4 regions of the Ferrimonas sp. SCSIO 43195 genome follow, and region 2 is predicted to be linked to each of the others. Evidence: predicted binding sites of a transcription regulator. Region 2 holds the regulator's gene; each other region holds the start of a gene.

Region 1 (7,689 bases), 1.4 Mb from region 2:
GCCAGTGTAGAGGATGACACCAAGACCGACGTTAGTTACTTGTATGGCTATGGCTTTAACGAAGATGGCAGCCTAATCCGCGTCTCTGGCCACCGGGAAAAGGATGACCAAGGCATGGAAACCGGCAACAGCTTCTTTGGCTACGATGAGGCATTTCACCAGTGGAGCCAAGAAGGTAACTACCACTACAGAATGCTGGGCGAAATAGACTGGGGCAACGGCGACTTGACGACCCGCAATCGCAGCTGGGAGGTGATCGCTAGCCTGAGCGGTGGTCGCCACCTGGTGCTGGAGCAGTCGACCTGGACTTACGACTCGCTGAATGACAGCCTGGACGAGTCCAGCATATTCATCTTCCCGAGAATCAATGTCCTTACCAGCCGAGACTTATCCCAGTGGCAAGCAGCCTATCAGTACAGCGAGGAAATCTGCTCCCTGCCCTGGTTTGGTTGTGCCAACGCCGGCAATGTCGTAGAAGCGGCCGGCAAATCAATCGAGCCTCAACAATAACATCCTCTGTAATGGCGACCAGAGATACCATTAGGGCACCCCTGCGGGTGCCCTCTGTTTTTACTTACCAAAGAAGAACGCTCCTGACCGAGAAACAAGCACCTTTGCATACACCGAACCCTGGCAGCGGAAAAACCGGATTAGCTCAGCCGTAGCAATAATTTACAGGGCCTTCGTTAGCCATTATCCTGTAGTCAATAACACCCAGCACCAAGTTCTGAGACCATGGTTCACGCAACAAAGGAAGTCCTGTTTATGTCACGCTGGCAACTGCTGTTCTGGGGAGTACTGCTGGTGGCAGTACTGTCCCTGATGGCAATGCTACTTACGCCACAGACCAGCTTCGCCCATTGGTGTTTGCTGTCCATCAGCACCCTGTTGATCTACCCCTGTTTCGGCTTCGCCTACCAGGTGCCGATTGGTGCGCTGTGGATGGCGAGGCTGAATGCCGGACTGGTGATCGTCAGCTTTGCGTTCATGTTGCTGATGGGGTTGATCTACACCTTTGAGAATCTTGATTTACTGCATATCGCCGAATTTATCGTCATGTTCGCCGCGGTATTGCTGCTGATGCACCCACCTTACCAGTACGCGTTCCGCAGCCCGCACCTGTGGAAAACCAAGGGTATCGTGGTCGCATTCTAATGTCATTGTGGTCGCTCTACCTGGTTCGAACCCGCAGTGGCAGCCTGTACACCGGCATCACCACCGATGTCCCCCGGCGCTTCAATCAGCACCAAAATGGCACCGGCGCCAAGGCACTGCGAGGCAAAGGGCCGCTGACCCTGGCGTTTCATACCGAAGTGGGAAACCGCTCGGAAGCATCGAAGTTGGAATATAAGATCAAGCAACTGAGCAAACCCTGCAAAGAGCGCCTGATTCAAACCGGTGTACTACCGGAACCCTTGCTGGCTTCACCCCCCTCCTCTGAGGATGACTAGGGAAGACAACGCTATGATGAAACCCGTTTTACTGCTTTTACTTTGCCTTAGCCTCAGCCCTCAGACGTTGGCGGACCGATTTGACCTGTCCAGCTACCACAACAGCAATCAGCTGGTATGGGACAACCACTTCCGTCAACACACCCAGGCCTTTTTTGGCGACCACCAGCAGCAGTATTTCTGGCAAGCACCGACCCAAGAGCAGTTTCTGGCTGGCTTGGGGGGGCCACCGGAGCCGCTGGTGATGCTGGACAAACACACCTACCTGGCCACCGCTTGTCGGGCCCACTCCTGCTTTGAGAAGTCCGCCTACATCAGCAATGCCACTCAGGAACTGTACGCCATGCTGGCGTATCAGTGTCCTGATGGCGAAGGCCAGACCGACTACCGCCAGGCCGGCTGTTTATTGATCTTCTACCGCGACCAAGAGGCCCTGGCCAAGTTAAAGGCGCCACTGCTGAAATGGCAGGCCAGTCACGCCAAAGAGGCCAGCCTGCATGAAATCGCCCTGGGTGAATAGCCCACACAAACGGACTGGATGAAACGGAACGTCAACGGCATGGCCCAATCACTGACTCCCCTATTGCTCTTGCTGTGGATCGCAGGAGCCATCGCCGCACCAACCACCGTCATCGACTCGCGGCGGGATCGGGCGATCCCCATTGAGGTGCACCAGCCTGTCGCACCCCAACAATGCCGGCAGTCCGCCCTTTGTCCGGTGGCCTTGATTAGCGCTGGCTATGGTGTCTCTCATCGGGACTACCAGTTTATGGTGCAGCCTCTGATTAACATGAACTACCTGGTGATTACGGTTGGCCATGAACTGGCGTCGGATCCGCCGCTGGCAGTCAGCGGTAACCTGTACCTGCAACGACAGGAAAACTGGATTCGGGGGGCGGCCACGCTGGAATTCCTGCGCCGGTCTATGCAGCCCGACTATTCAAGCTTCGATTTTGACCACCTGCTGTTAATTGGTCACTCAAACGGTGGCGATCTGTCCAGTTGGCTGGCGACCCATCAGGGTGGCTACGTTAAGCAACTGGTTACTCTGGACCACCGCCGAGTGCCCCTGCCCAGAGATCCAAACATCGCCGTTTTGTCGATTAGAGCCAGTGACTTTGCCGCCGATGATGGGGTACTGCCAACCACTAACGAGCTGCCCTCAGGCCACGCCATTGAGGTGACCACCATTGCTCACGCCCGCCACAACGACATGACCGACCACGGCCCACTGTGGCTCAAACAGGCCATTACCACTCGCTTAGAGCGCTTTTTGCAGCCAGCAGAACGAACCTACGGAGTGGAATAGCCACAAAAAACAGGCAAAAAAAAGGCACCCTCCGTGGTGCTTTGGCCTCCCATGGCAATGGCTGCAACGGCAACCAGCGGGAATGAAGTACAGACATCCAGTCTTACAAGGGTTGATGAAATCGCCTTCCTAAATCCTTAGCTGACAGGTCAGATAAGCAGTTACGGCTCGGACTGCCTGGCAATCCGTACGCCTATCTTACCTTGCGCTGTTAAAACCTGTAGTATCAACAAACTCAAAACAATTTAAACTACCAGTTAAAAGCAATGAACATTGAACTGAGCCGCTACCTGCCGGCCTTCATCAGCGCCGCCCAGACCCACAGCTTTTCCGACGCCGCCCGTAAGCTTGGCGTCAGCCCCGCCGCCATCAGTAAAAGCATCAAGTCTCTGGAAGTGGCATTGGGGGTACGGCTGTTCCACCGCACCACCCACGACTTGTCGCTGACCGACGAGGGCCGCGCCTTCGCCCGAAAAGTGGCACCGGTGGTGAATGAGCTCAGCGACATTCTGGCGACCGCTCAGTCCTTTACCGAACGTCCCAGTGGCCGCTTGCGGGTCAGCCTGCCCTACAGCTATGGCCGCGAATACGTACTGCCCTTGGTTCGCCCCTTCCTCGACCGCTACCCCGAGATTGAGCTGGATCTGCGTTTCGAAGATCGGGTGGTGGATATGGTCAAGGAGGGCATCGATGTGGCCATTGGCAACCACCTTCAAGCCGACAGTCGCCTGGTGGCCCGCACTTTGGGACCGGTGAAACTGGTCACCCTGGCCTCACCGGATTTTCTGCACCGCTATGGCATCCCCACCCACCCGGACGATCTGGACCGCTTTAACTGCGTTCGCTATCGCATGGCCTCCAGCCAACGACTGGTGCCGTGGACTTTTTGCAGTCCCGATGGTCGGGCGTTCAGCAAGGATCAGATGAAATCCAATGTCTCCACCACCAATGTGGAGCTGGGACTGGAGCTGGCCAAAGACGGCATCGGCATCACCCTGGCCGCCGCCAAGATTGCCCAGCCCTATCTGGATGACGGTTCGCTGGTGCAGATTCTGCAAGACTACTGTGCCGACCGACCGCCGTTTATGATCTACTACGCCTCCAACAAACAACTGGCGCCTAAAACCCGGGTGTTTATCGACTACATTATTCGCCACATGCAAGCCGCCTGAGGCGACGACTGGCACCCGTCTCGGCGCAAACAACGTTCGACAGCCACAAAAAAAGCCAGCCCCGAAAGGCTGGCTTTTCTTTTGTCAGAGTCTCAGTCCAAATCGGACAGATCCTGCTCGTCACCGTCAATCACCGGTGCAAACAGGTACAGTGACGCCATGATGGTCTCAACCAGAGTACGCATGGTCAGTCTCCCGCAGTCTTGGGATTTGGCGGCTAACAAGCGGCCGCCCCAAAAGTGACTCTGAGTATAGTCAACTCTGCCTTGACCGCAGCTGACCAGCCTTGAGCTTGGCCACACTATTTCTTCAGCCCCAGCCGCCTGGCCAACCGGTGCAAATTGCCGCTGTCCATCTGCAGCCGCCTGGCCGCCGCCGACCAGTTGCCCGCCTCGGCGGTCAGCGCCTGCTGAATCAGCCGAGTCTGGAACTGATCGGTGGCGTCGCGCAACCCGCCGGCCTCAGTCACCTGCTGCTGCATCGCCTGTGGCTGTGGGCTTGCCGAAGCCTGCCCCAATCGCAGCATCGCCGGCTCAATGACAATGTGATCACCACTTTGGGCCGAACGGGCCACCACCGCCGCCCGGAACAGGCAATGTTCAAGCTCGCGTACGTTACCAGGCCAGGCGTAGCTCCGCACCGACTCCTGGGCAGCGTCGGTCAAACTCAACCCCGCCAGACCCAGCTTGCTGCGATTGCGTTCGAGAAAGAAGCCGCACAACAGCAGCACATCCTGACCGCGGCTGCGCAATGGCGGCACCCACAGCGGAAACACACTCAGGCGATGGTACAGATCGGCACGAAACCGCCCGTCGCTGACCTCCTGCTTCAGATCGCGGTTGGTGGCGGCAATAATCCGCACATCCACCTGAACCGGCTGGTCGCTGCCCACCCGCTGCAGATCGCCGTACTGCAACACTCGCAGCAACTTGGCCTGCAACGACAGCGGCAACTCGCCAATCTCATCCAGAAACAGGGTACCGCCATCGGCCATCTCAAACTTGCCCTGGCGGTGGCTGATGGCACCGGTAAAGGCCCCCTTCACATGACCAAACAGTTCACTTTCGGCCACCGATTCCGGCAGCGCGGCACAGTTGAGGTACACCAGAGGTTGGGCAGCCCGAGAAGACTGAGCATGAATCGCTTCCGCCACCAACTCTTTACCTACCCCGGTTTCTCCGGTCACCAACGCGGTCAAATCCGTAGACGACACAATGCCAATCTCTCGCTTCAAATCCAGCATCGCCGCCGATTGGCCGATGATCTCACCCGGCGGTGCCGACTGAGGCCGGCCGACGCGCTCACCGCCACCGGCAGACAACAGCTCCAGCTCCTCCACCAACAGCGCGTTGTTGAGGCTGGCGGCGGCCAGCGCCGTCACCGCCCGTAACTCGCGGTCGCTGAAACCGTCGAACTGATTGGGGTTGAAGCCGTCGATGGTCACCGCCCCTATCAAGCGTTGATTCACCAGCAGCGGCAAGCCGATGCAGGCGTGCACTTTCAGATCGCTGGGGTGGTTGGCAATCAGGCCATCGTAGGGATCCGGCAACTGGCTGTCGGCGGGAAAACGCACCACATCGCCGGCACGGGCGATGGCCTCGAGCCTGGGGTGATCGGCAATGACAAAACGCCGCCCCAGCACTTCGGCCTCCATGCCATTGGTGGCCAGGGGCTCAAAGTGATGGTCACTGAGCTTCAGCAGCGCCGCCGCATCGCAGGCCACCAGATCCCGAATGGTGGTCAATAGCCGCTGAAACCGGTCGGCATCGGAGAGGCCAGAGGTCAAATCCAACGCCAGTTCGGCAAACTCATCCAACTGCAAACTCATGGGTACCTTTCCTATGTCAAAATGACAAGCCACTGTCTTAATGACACTAGTCGATTAGTGTCGAAATGACAATGTCAATTTTAAATACACATTAAATTCAATTAGTTAATTATTGGCACGGACACTGCAATAACTCAGACAAGCAAACCACATTTGATTGAACTCTGAGGCTACACCATGGCAATTCACGTTAAGAACAACATCCACTGGGTCGGACAACGGGACTGGGAAGTGCGCGACTTCCACGGCACCGAGTTTAAGATGCCAAAAGGCACCAGCTACAACAGCTACCTGATTCGGGAGGAGAAGACCGTACTCATCGATACCGTCGATCACCGTTTCAGCCACGAATTTGTCCATAACCTCAGCCAGGAAGTGGATCTGAACAGCATCGACTTCATTGTCATCAACCACGCCGAAGAAGACCACGCCGGAGCCCTGGCCGCCCTGCTGGAGAAGATCCCCGGTACCCCCATCTATTGCAGTGAAAATGCCATCGATTCCATCACCGGCCACCATCACCGCCCGGACTGGAACTTCCACACCGTGAAAACCGGCGACAGTGTCGACATCGGCAACGGCAAGCAACTGGTGTTCATCGAAGCGCCAATGCTGCACTGGCCAGACAGCATGATGACCTACCTGACCGGCGACGCGGTGCTGTTCTCCAACGATGCCTTCGGTCAGCACTACTGCGACGAACATCTGTTCAACGACGAAGTGGATCAGGCCGAACTGGAGGAGCAGTGCCTGCGCTACTACTCCAACATTCTGACTCCGTTCAGCGCCCTGGTCACCGCCAAGATTAAAGAGGTGCTGAGCTTCAACTTGCCGGTGGACATGATCGCCACCTCCCACGGCATCGTCTGGCGTGACAACCCGGTACAGATCATCGAGAAATACCTGAAGTGGGCCGACGACTATCAAGAGGATCGCATCACCCTGTTCTACGATTCCATGTCCGGTAATACTCGAATGATGGCCGATGCCCTGGCTCAGGGTATTCATGACATCGACCCGAAAGTGGCAGTAAAAGTATTCAACGTCTCCAAACACGACAAGAACGAGATATTGTCCAACCTGTTCCGCTCCAAGGCGGTGTTGGTGGGTTCCTCCACCATGAACAACGTGATGATGCCCAAAATCGCCGCCATGCTGGAGGAGATCACCGGCCTCAGATTCAAAAACAAACGCGCCGCCGCCTTCGGCAGCTTCGGCTGGAATGGCGGCGCCGTCGACCGCATTCAGGTGCGGCTGCAGGACGCCGGTTTCGACACCGCCGCCAGTCTGAAAGTGAAGTGGAAACCCGATGGCAACGCCCTCAATGAATGCCGCGAACACGGCCGCCAACTGGCACGCCAGTGGGCACTGGCCCCCGTCGAGCAGCCTGCTCCTAAATCCGTCCCCAACGACGTCGTGCCCCACCCGGCCACCCCGGCTCAGGCTGAAGTAAAGAGCGAAGCCCAAACCGAGGCACCCACCAAGCAATGCGGCAACGACCAAGCGGACATGCTGTGCACCGTGTGCCAGTGGGTCTACCGCAGCGCCGACGGTGAACCCAACCAAGGGGTTGCGCCGGGTACTCCTTGGTCACAGGTACCGGATCACTTCCTGTGCCCGGAATGCGGCATCGGCAAGCAGGTGTTCGAAGCGGTGAAAAAGGAGGACGCAGCATGAGTGCCCCATTGGTGATTGTCGGCAGCGGCTTTGCGGCCTACCAACTGGTCAAGGCGCTGCGGCGCCTGGACAGCGACCGCCCCATTACCCTAATCACCCAGGGCAGTGGCGACGAATACTCCAAGCCTGAGATCAGCCATGTGTTCAGCAAGGGCCAGCCTGCCAAACAGCTGATTCAGCGCCGGGGCGAGGTGTTCGCCGAGGAGATGAACCTGACCCTGATGGCCCACACTCGAGTCAAGGCCATCGACA
Region 2 (7,689 bases):
AGGCGGTCCCGCCACTCCTCCATCTGGTGGAAATGCTGGTTGGCCTGGTTGTGCTTGTTGCGAATTTTGTCCAGTGCCTGGCGGATGGGATCCGGATCGCGGAACCGCAGCAGCTTGCCGATGAACTGCATCTGGCGGCGGTAGGCCTCATTTTTTCCCTTAAGGCGGTGGGCCAGCGCGACGGCGACCTCTAACTCTTCATCCATGGGCACTTTGGCCAGATCACTTTTTCCCAAAGCCAGGATTTCGGTGCCAATCTTCTGCAGCTCTTCAGCTTCCCGCTTCAGCTCGCTCTTACTGATCCACTCGTCTTCCTGCTGATCCTGAGGGGGGCGTTGTGCCGCCATGATACTTCTCCGCTGCAATATAAGTCTTAACTGAGGGGCATTCTAGCAGCCCATGGGCAGTTCAGGCCAATAATGGCAAGCCCGAGCCCTATCGCAGAGCTGTCGGGGTTTGCTATCCTGTGCTCAATTGACTTTTTGTGGGACAGACGAGTGACTCAAGTGAGTATCGAACAGCAGCGTCAGCATCTCGAGCAAGCGGTAGCCGTCGCGCTGGAGGAAGCCGGAAAACTGGGAGTGACCGCTGCGGAAGTGGCGATCAGCAAGCAGCAGGGGTTGTCCATCTCAACCCGCCAGGGAGAAGTGGAAACCGTCGAGTTTAACAAAGACGGTGCCCTGGGAATCTCCCTGTATCGCGATGGCAGCAAAGGCAATGCCTCCACTTCGGATCTGAGCCCCCAAGCGATCGTCGATGCGGTGCGGGCCGCCGATGGTATCGCCCGTTACACCAGCGCCGATGAACATAATGGCCTGGCGGATGCCAGCCTGATGCCTACCGAGTTGCGGGATCTGGATCTGTACCACCCCCACCCGATGACGCCGGAGCAGGGGATCGAACTGGCCAGCCGCTGCGAACAGGCGGCACTGGCTGAGGGCGGACGCATCGAGCAGTCCGATGGGGCCAGCTGCAACAGCCATGAAGGCATTAAGGTGTACGGCAACAGCCACGGCTTTATCGGCAGCTATGCCTCCTCCCGCCACAGCCTCTCCTGTGTGCTGATCGGCAAGGATGAGCAGGGTATGGAGCGGGATTATGACTACACCGTCAGCCGTCGTTTCGATGCCCTGGATGGTCCGGAGGCCCTCGGCAAGCGGGCGGCGGCCAAAGTGGAAGCCCGCCTCGGCGCCCGCAAGATCGACACCTGTGAAGTGCCGGTGCTGTTCTCCGCCGAAACCGCCACCGGTCTGATCGGTCACCTGGTGGGGGCCATCAGCGGTGCCTCCCTGTATCGGGAGTCGTCGTTCCTGCTCAACAGCCTGGGCACCCAGATTCTGCCCGAGTGGTTGTCCATCCATGAGAATCCGCACCTGCTGGGTGGCTTGTCCAGTGCCGTCTTTGACGGCGAAGGGGTGGCCACTCAGGCCCGGGACATCGTGGCTGACGGGGTGTTGCAATCCTATCTGCTGACTGCCTACTCAGGCCGTCGCCTGAAGATGGCCACCACCGGCCATGCCGGCGGCATCTACAACTGGGACATCAGCAGTAATGGCGGCGATCTGGCTGCCATGCTCAAACAGATGGGGACCGGCCTGTACGTCACCGAACTGATGGGCCACGGCGTCAACAGCGTGACTGGCGATTACTCTCGCGGTGCCGCCGGGTTCTGGGTGGAGAATGGCATCATTCAATATCCGGTGCATGAGATCACCATCGCCGGCAATCTCAAGCAGATGTACAAGGAGATGGTGGCGGTGGGCAGCGATCGCGACCCGCGTTCCAGCATTGGTACCGGTTCAATCCTGTTGTCACAGATGAAGGTGGCGGGTAACTGAGCGAAGCCTCAGCGATGATCACCACGCCGGCCCCAGGGCCGGCGTGGTTGTTTGGGCTACTCGGATTCGTCGAAGCGGGCGCTGAACAGCTCGGTAATGGCGGTCATGGCCGGTTCGGCATCGTCGCCGTCACAGACGATGGTGACCTCCTGGCCCTGACAGGTTTCCAGCATTAGCACACCCAATACGCTGTTGGCGTCGGCGCTCTGGTTGCCATGGATGATCTGAATGTTGGCGTCGTAATTATGGGCCACCTGGGCCAGGCGGGTGGCGGCCCGGGCATGCAGCCCAAGCTTGTTTACCACCCTCAGGGTGCGGGTCAGTTTCATTGGCTGTCGTTGAGTTTCAATTCCCGGTGGCGGACGGAGATGTGTTTCTGGCTCAGCTTAAAGCGGTTTCCCAGTTGCTGGGCGATGTAGACACTGCGATGTTGGCCGCCGGTGCAACCGATGGCCACAGTCAGGTAGGCGCGATTGTTGCGTTCCAGCATCGGCAGCCAGTTTTTCAGGAAACTCTCGGTGTGGTCAATAAAGCGGGCCACTTCGGCTTCCTTGGTGAAATAGCGCTGCACCGGTGCGTCCAGGCCGGTCAGGGGCCTCAGCTTCGGATCCCAGTGAGGATTGGGCAGGAAGCGGACATCGAACACGTAATCGGCGTCCTTGGGGATGCCGTGTTTAAAGCCAAAGGATTCAAACACCAACAACAGGTCCCGTTCGGCCTTGCCCAGCAGGCGGGTGCGAATCTCATCCGCCAGTTGATGCACCGACAGGTTGTCGGTATGGATGCTGTGGTCGGCCAATTGCCGAATCGGCGCCAGCATCTCGGTCTCCGAAGCGATGGCCTGGGCCAGTGAGATGCCGGTCTGCGACAGCGGATGCAGCCGCCGGGTCTCGCTGTAGCGCTTAATCAGGCTGCTGTCGGAGGCATCCAGAAAATAGATTTGCCAGTCGACGCTGTCCGGCAGTCGCTTCAGTTCATCGGGAATGCTTTCTGCCTGCTCTGGCAGGTTGCGAATATCCAGACTGACCGCCAGTGTGGAGCAGCGATCCACCATTTCATTGACCAGGGCCGGCAGCATGCTGGCCGGCAGGTTATCGACGCAGTAGTAGCCCAGGTCTTCCAGAACCCGCAGGGCCACGGATTTGCCTGCGCCGGAGCGGCCGGAGAGGATAATCAGTTTCACGAGGTCACCAGTTGATAGATCTCATGGTCATCGGCCGATTTGCGCAGCGACCGACAGATGTCTTTGTTGTCCAGCACCTTGGCCATGGAGGCCAGGGTCGACAGGTGCTGTTTGCAGTTGTCTTCGGGGACAAACAGGGCAAACAGCAGATCGACGGGTTTGCCGTCGATGGCATCAAAGGGGATCGGCTCGTCGCATTTCACGAATACGGCGATGGCGTGGTCCACGTTCGGCAGGCGGCCGTGGGGCAGGGCGATGCCTTTGCCAATGCCGGTGCTGCCCATCTTTTCCCGGGCCAGCAGGCTTTCAAACAGCTGCTGCGGGTTGACGTCGGTGTAACGCTGGCTGGCCAGCTGAGAAATCAGCTCCAGGGCGCGTTTCTTGCTGGTACCCGGAGCGGCGATGGTGGCACACTCCGGGCTGAGTATCGTCTCAATATCCATGGTCAGTGACGTGAAATTTTCTCTTTATGTTTAAGGACTTGCCTGTCGAGTTTGTCGATCAGACCATCGATGGCGGCGTACATATTGCTGTGGTTGTGGGTGGCATAGACCTCCCGGCCGCTCAGGTGCAATTTGGCTTCCGCGGTTTGCTGCTGTTTTTCCACATTCAGGACCACATGCACGTTGGAGATGTGGTCGAAGTGGCGCTCTAACTTATCGAACTTGGTATGCACATAGTCTCTTAGGGCCGTGGTGATTTCGACGTGGTGGCCGGTCAGGTTAATCTGCATATGGGTTCCTCCTTAGTTAGCCGTTTACAGGCTTTTCCTCTGATTTGAGGGAGCAATAGACAGGGCTTCTCGGTATTTGGCGATGGTGCGCCGTGCGACCTTGATTCCCTGTTCTGCCAGCAGCTCCGCCATCTTACTGTCGCTGAGAGGCTTCCTTGGGTTCTCTGCAGCAACCAATTTTTTAATTAAAGCACGGATTGCGGTGGAGGAGCATTCTCCGCCGTTTTCTGTGCTGACGTGGCTGGAGAAAAAATACTTCAATTCGAAGATGCCACGTGGGGTATGCATGTATTTCTGGGTGGTCACCCGAGAGATGGTGGACTCGTGCATGTCGACCGCTTCGGCGACGTCATTGAGCACCATGGGTTTCATCGCTTCGTCACCGTATTCCAGAAAACCCTGCTGGAACTGAACGATGCAGTTAGCCACCTTCAACAGGGTGTCGTTGCGGCTTTCGAGGCTTTTGATGAACCACTTCGCCTCTTGCAGGTGACCCCGGACAAACTGGCTGTCGGCCTGATTGCGACTGTGGCGACTGAGGGCCGCGTACTGTTCATTGATGCGAATCTTCGGCATGGTCTCCGGGTTCAACTCCACCACCCAGCGGCCTTTTTTCTTTCTGACGGCGACGTCGGGAATGACGTACTGGTCGTTATCGGAGATCAGGGCACTGCCCGGGCGCGGATTCAGGGTCTGAATCAGCTCCATCGACAGCTTCAGCTCCTCTTCGCTGAGGCGGGTTTTGCGCATCATGCCGCGAAAATCCCGGTTGGCCAGCAGATCCATGTGCTCCTGAATCAGCATCTCGGCTTCGGCCTTCCACGGGGTATCGCCGTCAAACTGACTCAGTTGTACCAGCAGGCATTCGCCCAGGTCCCGGGCGCAGACGCCGATGGGATCAAAGCGTTGTACCCGCTTGAGTACCGCTTCCACTTCGTCCAGCTCGACGTCGTCGTCACCCATGGCTTCGAGAATGTCGTCGCTGCTTTGAGTCAGGTAGCCGCGCTCGTCGGTGGCGTCGATGATGGCGATGGCGATGGCGCGGTCGGTGTCCGACATCGGCGTCAGTTCCATCTGCCACAGCAGGTGGTCCTGCAACGAGTCCGAGGTGCTGCCCTGGAACGGCATGTCGTCTTCGCGACTGCCGCTGCTGCTGGAGGTGGGGGCCGAGGTGTAGTACTCGTCCCAGGAGGTGTCGACCTGCAGGTCGTCGGGCATGTCAGTCTGGGACAGGGCTTCGCTGGTGTCGAGGCTGGCGGGCTCTGGGGCCACGTCCAGCTCATTGCCGCTGTCGCTGGCTTCGGGGGCATCCACGTTGGCGGGAGCCGCCAGAAACTCTTCGTCGGCTTCCAACAGCGGGTTGGAGTCCAGCGCCTCCTGGATCTCTTGCTGTAAATCCAGGGTCGACAACTGCAACAGCCGAATGGCCTGCTGCAGCTGCGGGGTCATGGTGAGTTGTTGCCCCAGTTTCAGCTGAAGAGAAGTTTTCATTTACAACAACCCGTCCTTATCCTTGTTTTTGTGTAGTGACATCCAGGTTGCCCTGCCTACCAATTACTATAGCTTGAACTGATCGCCCAAGTATACCGAGCGCACCAGCTTGTTCTCCAGGATGGCGGCTGGCTCACCCTGAGCGATCAACTCACCGTGACTGACGATGTAGGCGTGTTCACACACATCCAGGGTCTCACGCACGTTGTGGTCGGTAATCAGCACGCCCAGGCCCCGGTCTCGCAGGTGTTGGATGATCTTCTTAATGTCGATCACCGAGATGGGATCCACGCCGGCAAAGGGTTCGTCGAGGAGAATGAACTTGGGGTCCGCCGCCAGGGCGCGGGCGATCTCCACCCGGCGCCGTTCGCCGCCGGACAGGCTCATACCGAGGCTGTCGCGGATGTGAGTGATGTTGAACTCCTCCAGCAACTGCTCCAGTTTCTCGACTCGCTGGCTGGTACTCATCCCTTTGCGGGTTTGCAGAACCGCCATCAGGTTGTCGTAGACGGAGAGCTTGCGAAAGATCGACGATTCCTGAGGCAGGTAGCCGATGCCTTTGCGGGCGCGGCTGTGCATCGGCAGCAGGGTGATGTCTTCGCCGTCGATCTGAATGCGGCCGCGGTCGTTTTGTACCAGGCCCACCACCATGTAGAAGGTGGTGGTCTTGCCGGCACCGTTGGGGCCCAGCAGGCCGACGATCTGGCCGGTGCTGACCTCCAGGCCGACATTTTTCACCACTTCCCGGCCCTTATAGGCCTTGGCCAGCTTGTCTGCGGTCAGGGTTGAACGACTCATGGTTGCTGCTCACCTTGCTTAGGGTCTGTCGGTTGCTGTTGCGGGGAGGGCTCAGGTTTGGGGTCCGGCTTAAGATCCGCATCGGCCGGCAGGAAGATGGTGGTGATCTGCTCGTCGCCGCTGCTTTCGGCCAGCAGCTTCTGCTGGTTCAGGTCGTATTGAATGGTATCGCCTTTCACCAGGCTGCCGGACTGGCGCATTTCGGCGTTGTGGCTCAGGGTCAGGATGCGATCCTGCAGGCTGTAACGAATCTCACCGGCTTCCGCTTCCGCCAGTTTGCCGTTTTCCATCATCTGCTGGTAGGTGGCCGGTGTGCCGGTGGCCACCAGTACCTTGACGTCTTTGTTGTCGGTGGCTTCTACCCGCAGTTCATCGGCGTTGATCAGCAGAGTGCCCTGGGAGATGCGCACCCGTCCGGAATAGACGATGGTGCCATTGGGCAGATCGGCATTGGACTTGTCTGCCTTGATCTCCACCTTTTCGCGGGTGTCGCTGTCCAGGGCGAGGGAGCTGGTGCTGGCTACGACCAGCAAGGCAGTGAGCAGCAGTTTAATTGGTTTCATAGATGGCATATACCTGACTCTTCAGTTCTACCTTGTTCAAATTCAAATCGGCCCATAAGCCCTTGGCATTGATCTCAAAGTCCTCTCCGGTGGCCAGAATCTGGCGGTTGGAGGTCATGATCATGGTTTCCAGATCCAGCTCAAGATAGCTGGTGGTTAGGGTCTTCAGCGGTTCATTGGGCTCAATGGCTGTGATGATAACATCATTTTCCAGAACCACATGGCGGCCGTCACTTAACTGTCCCTGTTTTGCCTGGATGCGCCATTGCCCCTGGCTGTCCTGTGGGTACAGCAGGTATTCGGGCTTGGTCAGCCGGGTCAACGCCAGCGACTGGTAATGCTCCATCTCGTCGGCGGCGATCTCGGCGTTCAGGTGTCCCTGTTCCGAGTAGATTCGACTCTTCAGATTTTCGGCAATAAAGTCCGGTTGATAGCTTGGCTTCACCTCGTCGGTCAGTTGGTCCTTGAGGACCATGGAGCGCCAGGTCAGAAACGACGCGGCACCGAACAACAGGGCGATGGCCAGGGCCTCGCGTTTCATACGCTCATTCCTTGGGCATGTTCCAGGGTCCCTTGGGCAGCCATGATCAGATCACACAGCTCGCGCACGGCGCCGAAGCCGCCCCGGGTTACCGTTGTCAGTGTAGCTTGCTTGCGCACCAGTGGGTGCGCGTCGTTGACCGCCACCGACAACCCAGTCAGGGCCATCACCGGGGTGTCCACCAGGTCGTCGCCAATGTAGGCGCACTGGTCATCGCTGACGTTCAGCTGACGCTTCAGCTGTTCGTAAGCTTCGACCTTGTTGTCCACCCCTTGGTGGATGTGTTTTACCCCAAGGGCGGTCATGCGCCGCTGCACGATGTCGGATTTGCGGCCGGTGATGATCGCCACGTCGACGCCACTGGTTTGCAGCGCCTTGATGCCAAAGCCGTCTCGGGTGTGGAACGCTTTCAGCTCCTCGCCATTGTTGCCCAGATAGATGCGGCCATCGGAAAATACGCCGTCAACGTCACAGACCAGCAGCCGGATCCCTTTCGCCAGTTCAAACGCCTGTTGGCTGACAGGACCGTAGAGGGTTTCGAT
Region 3 (7,689 bases), 320 kb from region 2:
CCGTGCCGAGTGGTCGATGTTGTTGGAGCCCCACATGGCGGCGAATTTTCGGTACAGATAACAGCCTTCGTTGGAAAACTTGGCCGAGCCCATAAAGAACAGGCCATCGGGGCCGGACTCCTTACGAATCTTCAGCATCAGCTCACCGACCTGATCGATCGCCTCTTCCCAACTGAGCTTCTTCCATTTCCCCCCCTCCAGTTTCATCGGGTACTTGACCCGTTTTTCACTGTGGGTGTGATGAATCAGCGACGCCCCCTTGGCGCAGTGAGCACCACGGTTGATGGGGTGATCGAACGCCGGTTCATGACCAACCCAGACGTCATTGCTGACCTCGGCATACACCCCGCAGCCCACCGAACAGTGGGAGCAGATGGTTCGCTTAGTTTCCACGGTACCGGATGCATTGCCACCTGCGGCTTCGGCCTTGCGAATCATGCCGGTGCCCAGCATGGACGCTGCCGCAATGCCGCCGGTAGTGACGCCCGCCCGCTGCAGAAACTGACGCCGATTCAACCCCAGTGAGACAGCCTCACGTGCGGATGCATTGGCGTGTGAATTGCGCATGAGTTTCATACTCGCCCTCCGTCAGTCCTTTAAGGTCTGGTAGTAGGATTGAACATGAGCCGTCACCTTGAAGCGGGTGTCGGGCTGCGCATCGGGTGGGGAAGCCTCGGCCGGGGAACTGGCCTGGGCTCTAACGCTGCCGCTGGCCAAAGCCAGGGCCCCTGCTCCCAGGCCAAAGGCCTTGAGCAGACTGCGTCGCTGTTGTTGTTGCCTGTCTTTCATAACACCTCCAAGGTGTTAGTGGATTAAGGTGGGGCTACTGCAGGCTGCCCCACCGCCGGGTGTTTCCGGTCTTACGGAATCGCTGGTACTGGCTATTCAGTGTAGAACAGCCTGTACACTTCACTCCTTTACAGGGTGCCCTCCTGCACCGGGGTCTCCAGGGTCAGGGCTGCAAACTCATCCTTCTCCTGAATAAAGAACTGCTCCGCCAGATGGGCCACGGCGGCATAGAAAGCGGCACCCTGGGCATTAGCCAGGTCGCTCCAAAGCCGATCGGCCCAGGGCTTCAAGTGCTTCTGCCAGAAGCTCAACTGCACGTGCTGAGGGTTTTCCAGCAGCAGTACCGACATCACTTCACACAAGGCGGCGATGTGATCTTCCGGCTCCTTGACCGCGTCTTCCCGGGCAAAACCAAGGCGCACCAGATCCTGGCGCAACTGCACCAGTTGAGTGTCCATCAAGGTCCCGGTCATGTACCAACTGGCGTAGGGAATCACCTCGCCATGGCCCAGACCGATAAACAGGTCGGTGTACTCCTGAGTCACGGTTTCCACGCTGTAGGTCTGCGCCGCCAGCTTAAGGCTGCTCCAGGCTTTGACCATCTCGCCGTCGTCGTCGCTGTTAACCTCAAGATTACCCAGAAAATCCAGCAGCTCCTGAGAGGGAGCGTCCCGCAACAGGCCCGCCAGCAGCTGATAGATGTCGGCGCGAAACTGTTGAATTTCGGAAACCACTCGATGGTGTTGTTGTTCTGTCATGATTACCTCTGTTTAGACGCGCAACTGTTTTTCTGGATCGTTCATGATGTCTTCAAACATGTCTTTAACTCGACAGTCTTCACACATCTGAATCCGCTTAAGGGCATCGCCGGCGAAGGCGCTGTGGTTCTCCATCTGAGTGGTGATCTTGGTGATCACCGCCTTGGTGGCAAACGGCTTGCTACAGCGAATGCACTCGAAGGGCTCCTCTTCGTGCAGCACTCTGGACTGCTGGCGATGCTCCCGATCCAGGGTCACCTGGCTGATCAAGGTGATCGCCTGCTCCGGGCAGGCCTTTTCACACAAGCCACACTGCACGCAAGCTTGCTCGGTAAAGTTCAGCGCCGGCATGTCACCGCCATCCATCAGGGCCCGGGTCGGGCACAGGGCGGAACAGCTCTGACACAAGGTGCACTTTTCAGCATCCACCACCACCGCGCCGTAAGGCAGGTGCGGAATCGACAGGGTCTCATCATTGGCGGCGGCACAGCCGTTTAGATGATCCAGGCCGTTGTAGAAGGCGTCCCGCTTGGGCAGGTTGGACGGGTAGGCAGCGATGGCCAGTTCCGGCCAGCTGGCACTCTGTTCCACCAATGCTGACAGGCTGTCCAACTCGGCGCTAGACAGCATCTGAATCCGATCTTCCAGACCGATGGCCTGCAGCAGATCCGACGCCAGCTTGTGCTCGCGCTGCAACAGGGCCATCAAGGTCGGCGGCGTCACTTCGGTGGTCAACACCACCACCTGGCGAGCGCCCCAGGCCAGTGCCGACATCCAGCTGTCGGTGGCGGCAACGGCAATCTCTTCCAATGCCACCGGCAGCACCGCACCCGGCAAGGCCTGCAACGCTTTTAACGCCTCATCGCCGGCGGTCATGTCATGAAACAGCACCACTGGACGGCTGTCGGCCAGCTCGATGTAACGGGTCACCAGGCGCTTCAGGTAGTCCTGCAACACCGTGGGGGACGGCTGATCATAACTGATGGCACCGGTGGGGCAGGCGTTGGAGCAACTGCCGGCACCGTGGCACAGGTTATGGTCTACCTCAATTTTGTGGTTTACGCTGGCAATGGCGTCCGCCGGACAGAAGTTCAGACAGCGATTGCAGCCATCGATGCCACTGCCATGGTGCGCACAAATGTCGGCGTTAATCTTCACGTATCTGGGCTTAGAAAACTCTCCGACCAGCTCGGGCAACTGCGCCACCGCGCCGGCCAGCTTGTCGGCATCGTCGGCGACATGAAAATACCCCGGTGGCAACAGCTCCAGCGTCAGGCTCGGTTGCTGGCCCAAATCCAGCACCAGATCGTAGTGGGGACGACGCACCGCCGCCGGTGCCAACTCCAGCTCTTTGCCGCTGTCGTCTTTGATGAACGCCTGGTACTGACCCAAAAAGCCTTTCACCTTGACCTGTTTGCTGTAGTAGCTGGGCAGAGTTTCAGTTTGTTCAACCGCCCGCATCACCTCGGCCAGATGTGCCTCATCCTGGCTGGTAATGGGGTCGGTGGCCACCAAGGTGATGCTGGCCATGCCATCGAGGCTGGCGGCGGCCAAACGAATGGCGTCTTCAGCACCGATGATCAACAGATGACCAGCGGTGGTATAGGTGACCGTTTGCGGAATCAGGTTCTCCAACATCTGAACCTGAGCCAGCGCCTGTTCGGCTACGGCGTGTTGAGGGTTGCTCACTGTGCGTTCCTGTTTTCTGTTGCCATCGCCATCGTCTCATGCAGCGGACGGGGTCGTGGCTGGTGGTCGGTAAGTTGCAAGGCCTGTACCAAGGCCTGGCGCCTATGGCTGACGGAAATGCCGGTCAGCTCTGCTGTTCTTTGCCGATGTCCGGATCGGATGGGTCATTTTGTCCATCCTCCTGGGCAACGATGGGTAATTCTGACGGTTTTTCGTCCAGTGCGGGCGCCTCGGCACGCGCCTTGGCCAACGCCTCCTGACGTCGCTCTTCCTCCAGCTTGGCATCCAGATGTCGGAACACCTTTTTCGCCACCTCTTTGGCCACCTGAGTGCTGAGCTTGGGCTGGTTGCTGTAATCCAGGGCGTACTCGGCCATGCCGTCGGTGACGTTGTACTGAGGCTGACGCCACAACGCCTGCAGGGCGCTCTTTTTCTTGTCCGGATCGATCCCTTCCGCCAGGAACTGGGCAAAACTGCCTCCCTCCTCAATGGCGTCGGGATCCGGCAGAGCGTCAGTCTCGACGGCTTCACCGCTGTCGCTGACCGACTCGGTCTCGGCCTGCGCCACAGCATCGGGTCCATTGTCCTCGGCGGGAAGCTCAACCTCGGCGGGCGCCGGCTGTTGCAACGACGCCTCCAGTGCCTGCTCCTCCTCCTTGACCTTGGTCAGGCGCTGCTGCCAGCGGGACAGCAAGCCGGATTTAGTATCGCTCATCGCGCTTCTCCCGCTTGGCCTTCAGCTCACCACGCACGTCGATGTGCTTGCGTCGATGAGCACAGATCGGCTGCTCGCCATGACGAGTAATATAGGCTTCAATCCAGCAACCAATGGCCTGAGGAATGGGGCAGGTAAACACCGGTTGATCGCTCTCCAGGCAACCGGCAGCGATGTTCTGGTTCGCGGTCACCAGCATCGGAACTGGCTCCCCAGCTTCGGTTTCATCGCACACCACAAACAACAGCGGGTTATCCAGATCCAGGTTCAACCGGTAGTTAGAGCGTTCGTCTTTAAACAGCTCCAGACCCACGATGGTGGCGCCCTCGATGGGATCCGCCGACGCCGGCAGCAGCTGATCCACCTCCCAGGTGGTCTGGCTCCAGCGGCCCATGGTGACCTGTTTTGATTTCAGCTTGACCTGCAGAGGCCAGATATTGTCGGTTCGTTGCATCGATTTTGTGCCCTAGATTGGGAAACCCGCAATAACAAAGCAAAAAGCGTTCCAATAAAAATAGCCTGTTTTTCGTGAACCGAGTCACGACTTTGGCCATCGGCAGGACATTTTGTCCCAAGCCCTTACCCGCAGTGGGTCATTGTGTTCCTAATCCCGTGACCCAGATCACGCCATCAGCGGCAAACACCCGGGTTATGGCTGGAACGAATTTTGCTAGTCTAATGCACTGATTCATTGTTTATTCCCTTACACGCGTAATTGAGAGCCCCTATGCCCCAGTTCAGTCGCACCGACACCGACGCTCCACTGACCAAGTCCGTGGTTGCCATCGACGCCAGTGGCCAGCCACAGGAACGTCAAATCGCCTGCGAACGCCCGTTGACCCTGTATCTTAACTGGCAACCCATCGTCACCCTGATGACCTTGGGCGCCCGGCCCGAAAAACTGGCCCTGGGCTATTTGAAGAACCAGGGTTTTATCAGCGACATCGACAAAGTTGAATCGGTGATTGTCGATTGGGACGTGAACTCTGCCGCGGTGATCACCAGTGAATCCACCGACGGGCTGAAAGAGAAACTCAGTGAGAAGACCGTCACCTCCGGCTGCGGCCAGGGCTCGGTGTTTGGCAGCTTCATGGCCGGCCTGGATGAGATCCAACTGCCGGTGCCCGCCATCAAACAATCCACCATCTACGGGCTGTTGAAAAACCTCGGGGAATACAACGAAACCTATAAAAACGCCGGTGCCGTGCACGGCTGCGGTGTCTGTCGCGACGCAGAAATCCTGTCATTCGTGGAAGACATCGGCCGCCACAACGCCGTAGACACCCTGGCCGGGGAACTGTTTCTGGGACGCCAGAACGGCGACGACCTGATCTTCTACACCACCGGTCGACTGACGTCGGAGATGGTGATCAAGGTGGCCAAGATGGGCATTCCGGTGCTTGTGTCCCGCTCCGGCATAACCGAGATGGGGCTGGAACTGGCACAAAAGATGGGCATTACCCTGGTCTCCCGGGCCAAGGGCCGCCATTTCCTGGTGTACAACGGCGCCGATACCATTGATTTTGACGAGGTCCAAGCATGACGACGGAACGCGATAACCTGTTTATGAATGCCAAGGAGGTGGCCGAGTATCTCGACCTGAACGAGAAAAAAGTCTACGCCATGGCCAACGAGCAGCAACTTCCCGGTACCAAGGTGACCGGGAAATGGCTGTTCCCCAAGCCGATGATCGACCGCTGGGTGATGGAGTCCTGCCACTTCGGCATGCTCAGCGACCGCCTGATCATCACCGGCAGCGACGATCCGCTGCTGCAGTGGGTAATCAACCGACTCGGCCGTCGCATCGAATCTGCCGGCCTGGTGAACTACTGCTCCACCGGCTCCCGTCTGGGCCTGAATCAGCTGGCCCGGGGCCATGCCGACGTCTGCGCCCTGCACTGGGGAGACGAAGCGGAGCGGGATCTGCGCCACACCGCCTTACTGAAGCGTCACCCGCAGTTTAAGCAGTGGGTGATGGTACACGCCTGCAGCCGTGAATACGGCATCATGCTGCGCAGCGAACACCAGCACCTGTGCCACGATCTGAATGAGACCCTGGCACTGCGCTACCGCTGGGTCACTCGTCAGGAGGGGGCAGGTGCCCGTCACCATTTCGACAACTGGCTGACCCGCATGCACCGCACCAGCACCGACCTGAATGTGGTCAGTACCGCCTACAGCGAGCGAGAGATGGCCGGGATGATCGCCCGCGGCGAGGCCGAGTTTGGTATGGGCTGCCAGGGCATTGCCGGCGAGTTCGGCCTGGCCTTCGTGCCTCTGGGGAAAGAGTCGTTCGATCTGGTGATGCCGCAAGGGGTGTACTTCCGCTACCTGCTGCAGCAGATGTTTGAGCTGATGCAGACACCCGACACCCTGGCGTTCGCCCAGCGTCTTGGCGGTTACGACTTGTCCGATTGCGGTCGTATCATCTGGAGCCCAAGCTAGCAGGCATAAGGCGGGCGCATGCCCGCCTTTTTCAACAATATCAGTGACTTTTACTAGATCCCTCCTTATGCTGGTCCTCCCATTCTAAGGAGGTCGCATGAAGTACCGCGTCGAACTGGAAGAGTTCACTACCACCCCTGAAGTCCTACTGATTGAGCCACAGCCCGATGGCAGCGAGCGGGTGATCTGGCACCTGGCGATGAAGACTGACGAAAAGTTGATTCTCATCGAAGTGGTGAACGACACCCACCTGGTGATCGCCGACTGGTATGGCAATCTGAGCCTCTATCACATTCCCAGCCGTCGCCAACAAGCCCAGCACAAATTTGACGCCCGCATCGCCATGAGCGCCCGGGTCAGCCTGGACGGACGCCAGATCCTGGTGGCCTACTGCGAAGAGTCCAACGGCCTGCAGGAGGTGCTGGAGGTCCTGGAGATCCCCACCCTCAAACCGGTGGCCCGGCATCTGCTGCCGGATTGGGACCAGATCGACGACGACTGCGACGCCGAGATTGAGCCAGACGTCCGCCTGTTTCAACAGCCCATCAACGGCCAAGCCTGGTTCTACTGCTGCGGCGCCAACTGCAGCTGGGAACTGCCGGAGTCCCACGGCTACTACCAGCTGGATCTGACCAATGGCCGCGGCACGTTTCGCTCCCTGCCCGGGCTGGGCAACGCCGATGACGACCTGTGCCGCCCCGCCCTCAACCTGGAGCTGGGCCTGGGGGCGATGCTGGACTGGTCCAGGGTCACCCTGGAATCTCAGCAAGATGGCGAACCAGGTGCACCGCTGTCGCTGCTGCTGTTCTCCCTCGACAGTTTCGAGCCGGTGGGCACCCTGACCGCCCGCGTCTTTTCAGACGAACAACTGGACGACCTGGAGCAACTTCAGGCCGGTCCCGAAGCTGACGGCAAAGCCTACAGCCGCGCCCAGCACGACCTGATGGAGCAGCTGCAGCAACTGGAGTGGCAGGGAGACAAGTTGGCCATGACGTTCATGGACCAGCAGCAATGGCAGCTGGATCTGCAAGGCGGCCTCACCGAAGTTAAGACCGAAGAAGAGAATAAGCCAGAGCGCAGTTGGAGCCCGGAAGCGGAGTTCAGCGCCCGTATTCAGGGACGCATTCCGCTGACCGTCAAAGAGAACATTGCCGACACCCTGAAGTGGATGGTGTCATTGTGCGCTGACATCGACCGCCAGCGGCGAGGCAAACGCTTCGCCTTTATGTTGACCGACTCACAAGGCACAGAACTGGATCAGGCCGAGTTCTTCCGCCAAGCGGCCCTCAGCCA
Region 4 (7,689 bases), 540 kb from region 2:
CTCAAGCCGGCCGCGCTGTCACATTCCGGTATCGGTATCGGCGTGTCGGTGTTTGCAATCGCGTTGACTCTGGCACTGCTGTATGTGCAGCGCCATGCGGTCAAGGTTACCGGCTCCACCGCCATTGCCGCCGATGCCCTGCACTACCGCTCAGACCTGCTGCTGAACCTGGCGGTGTTGATCGCCCTGGTGCTGGCGTCGAAAGGATTCTGGTGGGCGGACGGGGTGTTCTCGGTGCTGATCGCTCTCTATATCGGCTACGGGGCCATCACTCTGGGGTACGAGGCGGTACAACTGCTGCTGGATCGTGAAGCTGAGCCGGAGGTGCGCCAGCAGGTTGAACGGCTGACACTGGAGGACCCGCGGGTGTTGGGACTGCACGATCTGCGCACCCGCCGCTCTGGCCATGTGCTGTTCGTGCAGCTGCACATCGAACTGGAGAGCGACATCTCATTGCGGGATGCCCACGACATTGCCGACGCGGTGGAGCGGCGCATTCGCACCGCCCTACCGGACAGCGACGTGATCGTGCACCAGGACCCGCAAAGCGTGGTGGTCGCCGAGCCTGGCTAGAGACCCAGCTCTTTGATCTTGCGGGTCAGGGTGTTGCGGCCCCAGCCGAGCAGCTTGGCCGCCTCCTGTTTGTGACCGCGGCTGTGGTGCAGGGCGGTTTCCAGCATGATCTTCTCAAATTGAGGCAGTGCCGTTGCCAGCAGCTCTTGCTGGCCCTGCCTCAGGGCATCCTCAGCCCAGGATGCCAACCCAGATTGCCAGTCTCCTGGCTGACGAGGGGGCTCCTGCCCGCTGCCTGTTTGCAGTTCTGTCGGCAGGTCCGCGGGTAGGATCTCCTGACCCGAAGCCATAACGGTCATCCAGCGACAGCAGTTTTCCAACTGGCGTACATTGCCCGGCCATTCCAGAGTCACCAGTTTCTTCACCGTATCGGGGTGCAGCCGTTTGGCGTCCACGCCCAGCTCCTTGGCGGCGCGGTTGAGGAAGTGGCGGGTCAGAGCCGGAATGTCTTCGCTGCGGTCCTTGAGGGCCGGCAGGTGCACGCGGATGACGTTAAGGCGGTGGAACAGATCCTCACGAAATTCACCGTCGGCGACGCGGCTCTCCAGGTTTTGGTGGGTGGCGGCGATGATGCGCACGTCCACCTTGACCGGCTGATGGCCGCCGACCCGATAGAACTGACCGTCGGCCAGCACCCGCAGCAACCGGGTCTGCACGTCCAATGGCATGTCGCCGATCTCATCCAGAAACAGGGTGCCGCCGTCCGCTTGTTCGAAGCGGCCCTGGCGGACACCGGCGGCGCCGGTAAAGGCGCCTTTTTCATGGCCAAACAGCTCCGATTCAATCAGGTCCTTGGGAATGGCGGCCATGTTGAGGGCGATAAAGGTCTCGCTGGCGCGGGGGCTGTGTTTGTGCAGCGCATGCGCCACCAGCTCTTTACCGGTACCGGACTGGCCGTTGATCAGCACGCTGATGGTGGAGCGGGACAGCCGCCCGATGGCGCGGAACACTTCCTGCATCGCGGGCGCTTCGCCGATGATCTCTGGCACCGGAATGGCCGCTTCACGACGGGGCTTGGTCTGAGTTGCCGACTGCTCCAACGCCCGTTGAACCAAGGCCACGGCCTCGTCGATATCGAACGGCTTCGGCAGGTATTCAAAGGCGCCGGCCTGGTAGGCGCCGACGGCACTGTCCAGATCCGAGTGGGCGGTCATGATGATCACCGGCAGCTGCGGGTAGTGCTGTTGCACCCGCTCCAACAGCGTCAGGCCGTCGGTGCCCGGCATGCGGATGTCGCTGATGATGGCGTCCGGTTGCTGATCCGCCAGTGCCTGCCACAGTGACTCGGCGCTGGCAAAGCTGGCGCTGCTGATCCCTTCGGCCTGCATGGCGCGCTCCAGAACCCATCGAATGGAGCTGTCGTCGTCCAGTATCCATACTCGCTCGTTCATTGGCTCTCCTTAGTGGTCATCAGTGGCAGCATCAGGGTAAAGGCGGTGTGGCCGGGCCAGCTGTCGACATCGATGCGGCCCTGGTGCTGGGCGACGGCGTTCTGGGCGATGGACAGTCCCAACCCGGATCCATCGGCCTTGCCGGTTACCATCGGGTAGAACAGGGTATCTTTGAGCTTGTCGTCGATCCCGGGACCGTTGTCGATGATGCTGACCATGACCGCCATGCGATGGCGCTTTCCGGCAATGGTCACCTGACTGCAGGTGCGGGTCTTGAGGGTGATAGTGCCCCGTCCCTCCATGGCTTGGGCGGCATTGCGGACGATGTTCAGCACCGCCTGCTGCAGCAGATCCCGCTCCATGTCGAAGTCGGGAATCGACGGGTCGTAATCCCGGACAAACACCAGAGTGTCGGGAAACTCCAGGGCACAGAGTTGGCTGACTTGCTCGAGCACCCGGTGAATGTTGGCCACCACCCTGGGGCCGGGTTTCTGCGGCCCCAGCAGTCTGTCCACCAGCATTCTTAAACGATCCGCTTGCTCAATAATGATGCCGGTAAACTCCTTCTGACCCGGTTCGGTCAGTTGTCGCTCCAGCAGTTGGGCCGCACCCCGCAGGCCGCCGAGGGGGTTTTTAATCTCATGGGCCAGTCCCCGCACCAGCAATTGTGCCGCATGGTGCTGGGCGTATTGGTGCAGTTCCTGGCTGATGCGTTGCTGCTGATCGATGACTCTGAGCTCCAGCAATCCCTGGCCGTCCTGCATCGGAGTCAGGAACAGGTCCACCGTGTGGTGTTGGCCGTCGAGGGTGATCAGGCTCATGGCGTAGAAAGCGGACCCCTGATGGCTGGCCAGGCTGTGTTGCAGTTGCGCCGGTTCCAGACCGATGCGTGAGACGCAATCGGTCAGACGGATCTCGGTCAGGCGTCGACGGCTGAGGCCAAACAGTTGCTCGCAGGCCTGATTGGCCAACTGCACCATCAGTTGGTTGTCCACCACCATGACGGCGGCAGTCAGGTGATTTAACAAGCGGGTTTCCTCAATCGGTGCCATTGGGGTGGGTACTCCTGTGGTGACGGCTATCCCTAAGATACCACTGCACCAATTTGGTGCAACACCGGTGTGGTGGTGTGCACTTCATTGGTGATGCGCAACAAAAATGGGCTGTCGTGGCCGAATTCCGACCCGGTGGGGAAACACTGCAAGTTGTTTGCCACAATGCGTGGAGTCAGGTGCCTTTGCGCTGTGACTGCAGCACCGACTGGCGGTGCAGGTGAACGGTAATGGCGTCGCTGCTGCCCAATAACTGCCCCTGGTCGTCGATGGCTTGCAACTGCAGTTGATGGCTGCCGCGATCGACGTTGTCCAGGGTCATCGCCTTGCCGTTCATCGCTTGAGCCTGACCGTCCAACAGCAGCAGCAGGCGATGATTCCGGGCCAGGGCCGGGGTTACGGCGGCTTTGACGGTGATGCGGCCGCGGTTGTCTCGCAAGGTGGCATCTGCCGTCGGGGTCAGCAGGGTTAATTGGTAATGGGGTGCCGTATCCTCGGCCTGAGGATCGGAACCCGCTGGCAAGGTCATGGGGCGAATGCGCACCTGGCTATCGGCTGTCGGTTGCAAGCGGTCGGCTCGGGCTTTGGCTGGGGCCGTGTCGCTGTAATGAACCACGCCGTTGGCGTCCACCCAGCGGTAGACGGTGCCCTGGGCCAAGCCGCTGATCAGCAGCAGTAGTAACAGAATCCGCATCCCTGGGCTCCTGATGGCGTACGTAGTCAGAGTGTAGCAGCCACAAAAAAGCCCACCAGAACGGTGGGCTTAAAATGCTGGTTTGTTTTTATTTTTAGCAGCTGTAGTACATGTCGAACTCAACAGGGTGAGTGGTCATGTTCAGGCGTTCAACCTCAGCACGTTTCAGCTCGATGTAGGAATCGATGTAATCGTCAGAGAACACGCCGCCGGCGGTGAGGAACTCACGATCCGCATCCAGGCAATCCAGGGCTTGTTCAAAGGAGGCAGCAACAGTTGGGATCTCTGCGGCTTCCTCGGCTGGCAGGTCGTACAGGTCTTTGTCCATCGCTTCACCAGGATGGATCTTGTTTTTAATTCCGTCCAGACCGGCCATCAGCATGCTGGCAAAGGCCAGGTACGGGTTGGCGGTTGGATCCGGGAAACGCACTTCGATGCGGCGCGCTTTCGGGCTGGGTACCACCGGAATCCGGATGGAGGCCGAGCGGTTACGGGCGGAGTAGGCCAGCATAACCGGGGCTTCGAAACCGGGAACCAGTCGCTTGTAAGAGTTGGTAGACGCGTTGGCAAAGGCGTTAATGGCACGGGCGTGCTTGATGATACCACCGATGTAGTACAGGGCAGTTTCGGACAGGCCGCCGTACTTATCGCCGGCAAACAGGTTCTCGCCGTTCTTCATCAGCGACTGGTGGCAGTGCATGCCGGAACCGTTGTCGCCGACAACCGGCTTAGGCATGAAGGTTGCGGTCTTGCCGTAGGCGTGGGCCACGTTGTGAACCACGTACTTGTAGATCTGAATTTCATCTGCCTTTTCAACGATGCTGTTGAACAGGGTGGCGATTTCGTTCTGGCCGGCGGTAGCCACTTCGTGGTGGTGTGCTTCGACGGTCAGGCCCATCTCTTCCATCACCAGACACATGGCGGAACGCAGATCCTGCGAGGAATCCACCGGAGCCACTGGGAAGTAGCCACCCTTGACGCCAGGACGGTGGCCCATGTTACCGCCTTCGAAGTGCTTGTCGGAGTTCCAGCTGGCTTCTTCGGCATCGATTTGGTACATGGAACCGGCCATGTCGGTCTTGAATTTGACGTCGTCAAACAGGAAGAACTCCGGCTCTGGACCAAAGAACACTTCGTCGGCAAAGCCGGCGCTGCGCATGTAGCCTTCGGCGCGCTTGGCGATGGAACGCGGGTCGCGGTCGTAGCCCTGCATGGTGGTCGGCTCGATGATGTCGCAACGCAGGTTCAGGGTGGACTCTTCGGTAAATGGGTCGAGTACGGCGGTGGCCGCATCCGGCATCAGCACCATGTCGGACTCGTTGATGCCTTTCCAACCGGCGATGGAGGAGCCGTCGAACATCTTGCCTTCTTCAAAGAAGTCGCCGTCAATCTGGTGGCTGGGCAGGGAGACGTGTTGCTCTTTACCTTTGGTATCGGTGAAGCGCAGGTCGACAAACTTCACATCGTTTTCTTTAATTAGTTCTAATACGTGTTCGACAGACATCCTGTTTACCTCCAAATGGCGTGTACGGCCCTAAATGCTCTGCCACAGCCTATGCTAAAGCTGTGCCAAAGTATTAAGTTATTGATGTGTAGGGTTTTTGGTGAAGGAGTGTAGCGAGCGGGATACCAAATTGCACCATAATGGTGCGTGGGTTGCTTAATTTTGGTGCAATGCACCGAGAGTAACGCAGCGACTTCCATGGCTTCTGCTCGTTGGTGAAAAAAAGCACTATCCTGTTGCTGTCCGAAAGAGTAGAATAGCCGCCCTTTTGATGCAACCATGGAGCCAGGCAGAATCGTGCTGGACAAACTAAGAAATATTGCGATTATCGCGCACGTTGACCACGGCAAGACCACCTTGGTGGACAAACTGCTGCAGCAGTCCGGAACTTTAGAGAGCCGTACTGATTTCGACGAACGCGTGATGGACTCCAACGATCTGGAGAAAGAGCGCGGTATTACCATTCTGGCTAAGAACACTGCCATCAAATGGAACGATTACCGCATCAACATTGTGGACACCCCAGGACACGCCGACTTCGGTGGTGAAGTGGAGCGTGTAATGTCTATGGTCGACAGCGTACTGCTGTTGGTGGACGCCCAAGAGGGTCCGATGCCACAGACCCGCTTCGTAACCCAGAAAGCCTTTGCTCAGGGTTTGAAGCCAATTGTTGTGATTAACAAAATTGACAAGCCGGGTGCTCGTCCTGACTGGGTAATGGACCAGGTATTTGACCTGTTCGACAACCTGGGCGCGACCGATGAGCAACTGGATTTCCAGGTGGTGTACGCCTCTGCACTGAACGGTTGGGCTTCTCACGATGCCGAGACTCAGGGCGAAGACATGACCGCCATCTTCGAGACCATCGTTGACCAGGTGTCGGCCCCTGCCGGCGACCCGGATGGTTCTTTCCAGATGCAGATCTCTCAGCTGGACTACAACTCCTACGTTGGCGTGATCGGCGTTGGCCGAGTGAGCCGCGGTAAAGTGAAGCTGAACCAGCAGGTCACCATTCAGTGCGCCAACGGCAATGTCCGTAATGGAAAAGTGGGCCAGGTACTGGGGTACCTGGGTCTGGAGCGTCACGATGTGGAAGAGGCGCAAGCCGGTGACATCATTGCGGTTTCCGGTCTGGGTGAGCTGAAGATCTCCGACACCATCTGCTGCCCGAACGAAGTGGAAGGCCTGCCGGCGCTGTCTGTGGATGAGCCAACCGTTACCATGACCTTCCAGGTAAACACCTCACCATTCTGTGGTCAGGAAGGTAAGTACGTGACCTCACGGAACATCCTTGAGCGCCTGGAACAGGAACTGGTTCACAACGTGGCCCTGCGTGTTGAGCAGACCGATGATCCGGACAAGTTCCGCGTTTCTGGCCGTGGTGAACTGCACCTGGGTGTTCTGATCGAGAACATGCGTCGTGAAGGCTACGAGATGGCCGTGTCCCGTCCGGAAGTGATTCTGCGTACCGTCGACGGTGTGTTGGAAGAACCCTACGAGACCGTTACCGTTGACGTCGAAGAGGAACACCAGGGCGGTGTGATGGAGAAGCTGGGCGTACGTAAAGCCGAGCTGACCGATATGGCACCGGACGGCAAAGGCCGCATCCGTATGGACTTCATCATGCCATCCCGTGGCCTGATTGGTTTCCAGACCGAGTTCATGACCCTGACCTCGGGTACTGGTCTGATCTATCACACCTTCTTCAAGTACGGCCCTCACAAGGGTGGCGAAATCGGCCAGCGCAACAACGGCGTATTGATCGCCAACGCGACCGGTAAAGCCCTGACCAACGCCCTGTTTAACCTGCAGGAACGTGGCCGCCTGATGATTGGACACGGTGTGGAAGTGTACGAAGGCATGATCATCGGTATTCACAGCCGTGATAACGACCTGACGGTAAACGCCCTGAAAGGCAAGCAGCTGACCAACGTTCGTGCTTCCGGTACTGACGACGCTCAGGTGCTGACTCCGCCAATCGTGATGACCCTGGAGCAGGCGCTGGAATTCATCGACAACGATGAGCTGGTGGAAGTGACTCCTGAGAGCATCCGCATTCGTAAGAAGCTGCTGACCGAATCCGATCGTAAGCGCGCGTCCCGCGAAGCGAAAAAATAAGTCGCCATTGCCGACAAAAAAAGAGCCGCTCTGCGGCTCTTTTTTTTGTCTTCATGCCAAGGGTGGTGGTCGACCCGAAGTGAGTGGCGATGTCAGCGAGGGCGGCCGCCTGGGGCTAATCGGCGACCGGCAGTACCGACAGTTGATCCAGCTTCGGCAGTATCGCCTGTCGAAGCTGTTCTGAGGATTCGCTCTGCCAGTAGCCGCCCAGGTAGCTGAACAGCGGAATCACAGTAACGAAAAACAGCAGGATAAGCAGGATCATCGACGGCTTCAGCGGCCAACGATGCCCTGGCAGAGACAGGGTCAGGGCGTCTTTCTTCGGGCAAGCCTGGGCACAGCGATGGCAGGCGTGGC

Evidence for each region. The regulator sigma-54, encoded in region 2, starts transcription at its own class of promoters, with help from an activator protein. The targets are predictions, from matches to a motif close to GTTGGCACGNNNNTNGNNT.
Region 1: norV (anaerobic nitric oxide reductase flavorubredoxin) is a predicted target of sigma-54. The motif match lies at 5,872-5,890, and genes of this name have one in related genera.
Region 3: J8Z22_RS21550 (formate dehydrogenase accessory sulfurtransferase FdhD) is a predicted target of sigma-54. The motif match lies at 4,606-4,624, and genes of this name have one in related genera.
Region 4: glnA (glutamate--ammonia ligase) is a predicted target of sigma-54. The motif match lies at 5,266-5,284, and genes of this name have one in related genera.

Annotation. Positions count from the first base shown of each region.
Region 1 is NZ_CP072679.1:2,951,388-2,959,076, forward strand. Features, by position in the region: gene J8Z22_RS13660 (carboxypeptidase-like regulatory domain-containing protein) at 1-510, shown strand, start outside; gene J8Z22_RS13665 (hypothetical protein) at 766-1,155, shown strand; gene J8Z22_RS13670 (GIY-YIG nuclease family protein) at 1,155-1,451, shown strand; gene J8Z22_RS13675 (hypothetical protein) at 1,465-1,971, shown strand; gene J8Z22_RS13680 (alpha/beta hydrolase) at 1,990-2,760, shown strand; gene J8Z22_RS13685 (LysR family transcriptional regulator) at 3,027-3,932, shown strand; gene norR (nitric oxide reductase transcriptional regulator NorR) at 4,234-5,760, opposite strand; gene norV (anaerobic nitric oxide reductase flavorubredoxin) at 5,938-7,437, shown strand; gene norW (NADH:flavorubredoxin reductase NorW) at 7,434-7,689, shown strand, end outside.
Region 2 is NZ_CP072679.1:4,342,746-4,350,434, reverse strand. Features, by position in the region: gene yjgA (ribosome biogenesis factor YjgA) at 1-347, opposite strand, end outside; gene pmbA (metalloprotease PmbA) at 498-1,838, shown strand; gene J8Z22_RS20100 (HPr family phosphocarrier protein) at 1,895-2,167, opposite strand; gene rapZ (RNase adapter RapZ) at 2,164-3,021, opposite strand; gene ptsN (PTS IIA-like nitrogen regulatory protein PtsN) at 3,018-3,464, opposite strand; gene hpf (ribosome hibernation promoting factor) at 3,467-3,754, opposite strand; gene J8Z22_RS20080 (RNA polymerase factor sigma-54) at 3,779-5,245, opposite strand; gene lptB (LPS export ABC transporter ATP-binding protein) at 5,312-6,043, opposite strand; gene lptA (lipopolysaccharide transport periplasmic protein LptA) at 6,040-6,606, opposite strand; gene lptC (LPS export ABC transporter periplasmic protein LptC) at 6,593-7,147, opposite strand; gene kdsC (3-deoxy-manno-octulosonate-8-phosphatase KdsC) at 7,144-7,689, opposite strand, start outside.
Region 3 is NZ_CP072679.1:4,663,887-4,671,575, forward strand. Features, by position in the region: gene J8Z22_RS21520 (formate dehydrogenase subunit alpha) at 1-576, opposite strand, end outside; gene J8Z22_RS21525 (hypothetical protein) at 589-789, opposite strand; gene J8Z22_RS21530 (molecular chaperone) at 918-1,547, opposite strand; gene J8Z22_RS21535 (4Fe-4S binding protein) at 1,560-3,185, opposite strand; gene J8Z22_RS21540 (DUF3306 domain-containing protein) at 3,361-3,951, opposite strand; gene J8Z22_RS21545 (DUF3305 domain-containing protein) at 3,938-4,405, opposite strand; gene J8Z22_RS21550 (formate dehydrogenase accessory sulfurtransferase FdhD) at 4,679-5,494, shown strand; gene J8Z22_RS21555 (helix-turn-helix transcriptional regulator) at 5,491-6,396, shown strand; gene J8Z22_RS21560 (hypothetical protein) at 6,494-7,689, shown strand, end outside.
Region 4 is NZ_CP072679.1:84,846-92,534, forward strand. Features, by position in the region: gene J8Z22_RS00390 (cation diffusion facilitator family transporter) at 1-573, shown strand, start outside; gene glnG (nitrogen regulation protein NR(I)) at 570-1,964, opposite strand; gene glnL (nitrogen regulation protein NR(II)) at 1,961-3,007, opposite strand; gene J8Z22_RS00405 (DUF4124 domain-containing protein) at 3,192-3,710, opposite strand; gene glnA (glutamate--ammonia ligase) at 3,805-5,214, opposite strand; gene typA (translational GTPase TypA) at 5,494-7,332, shown strand; gene J8Z22_RS00420 (4Fe-4S binding protein) at 7,448-7,689, opposite strand, start outside.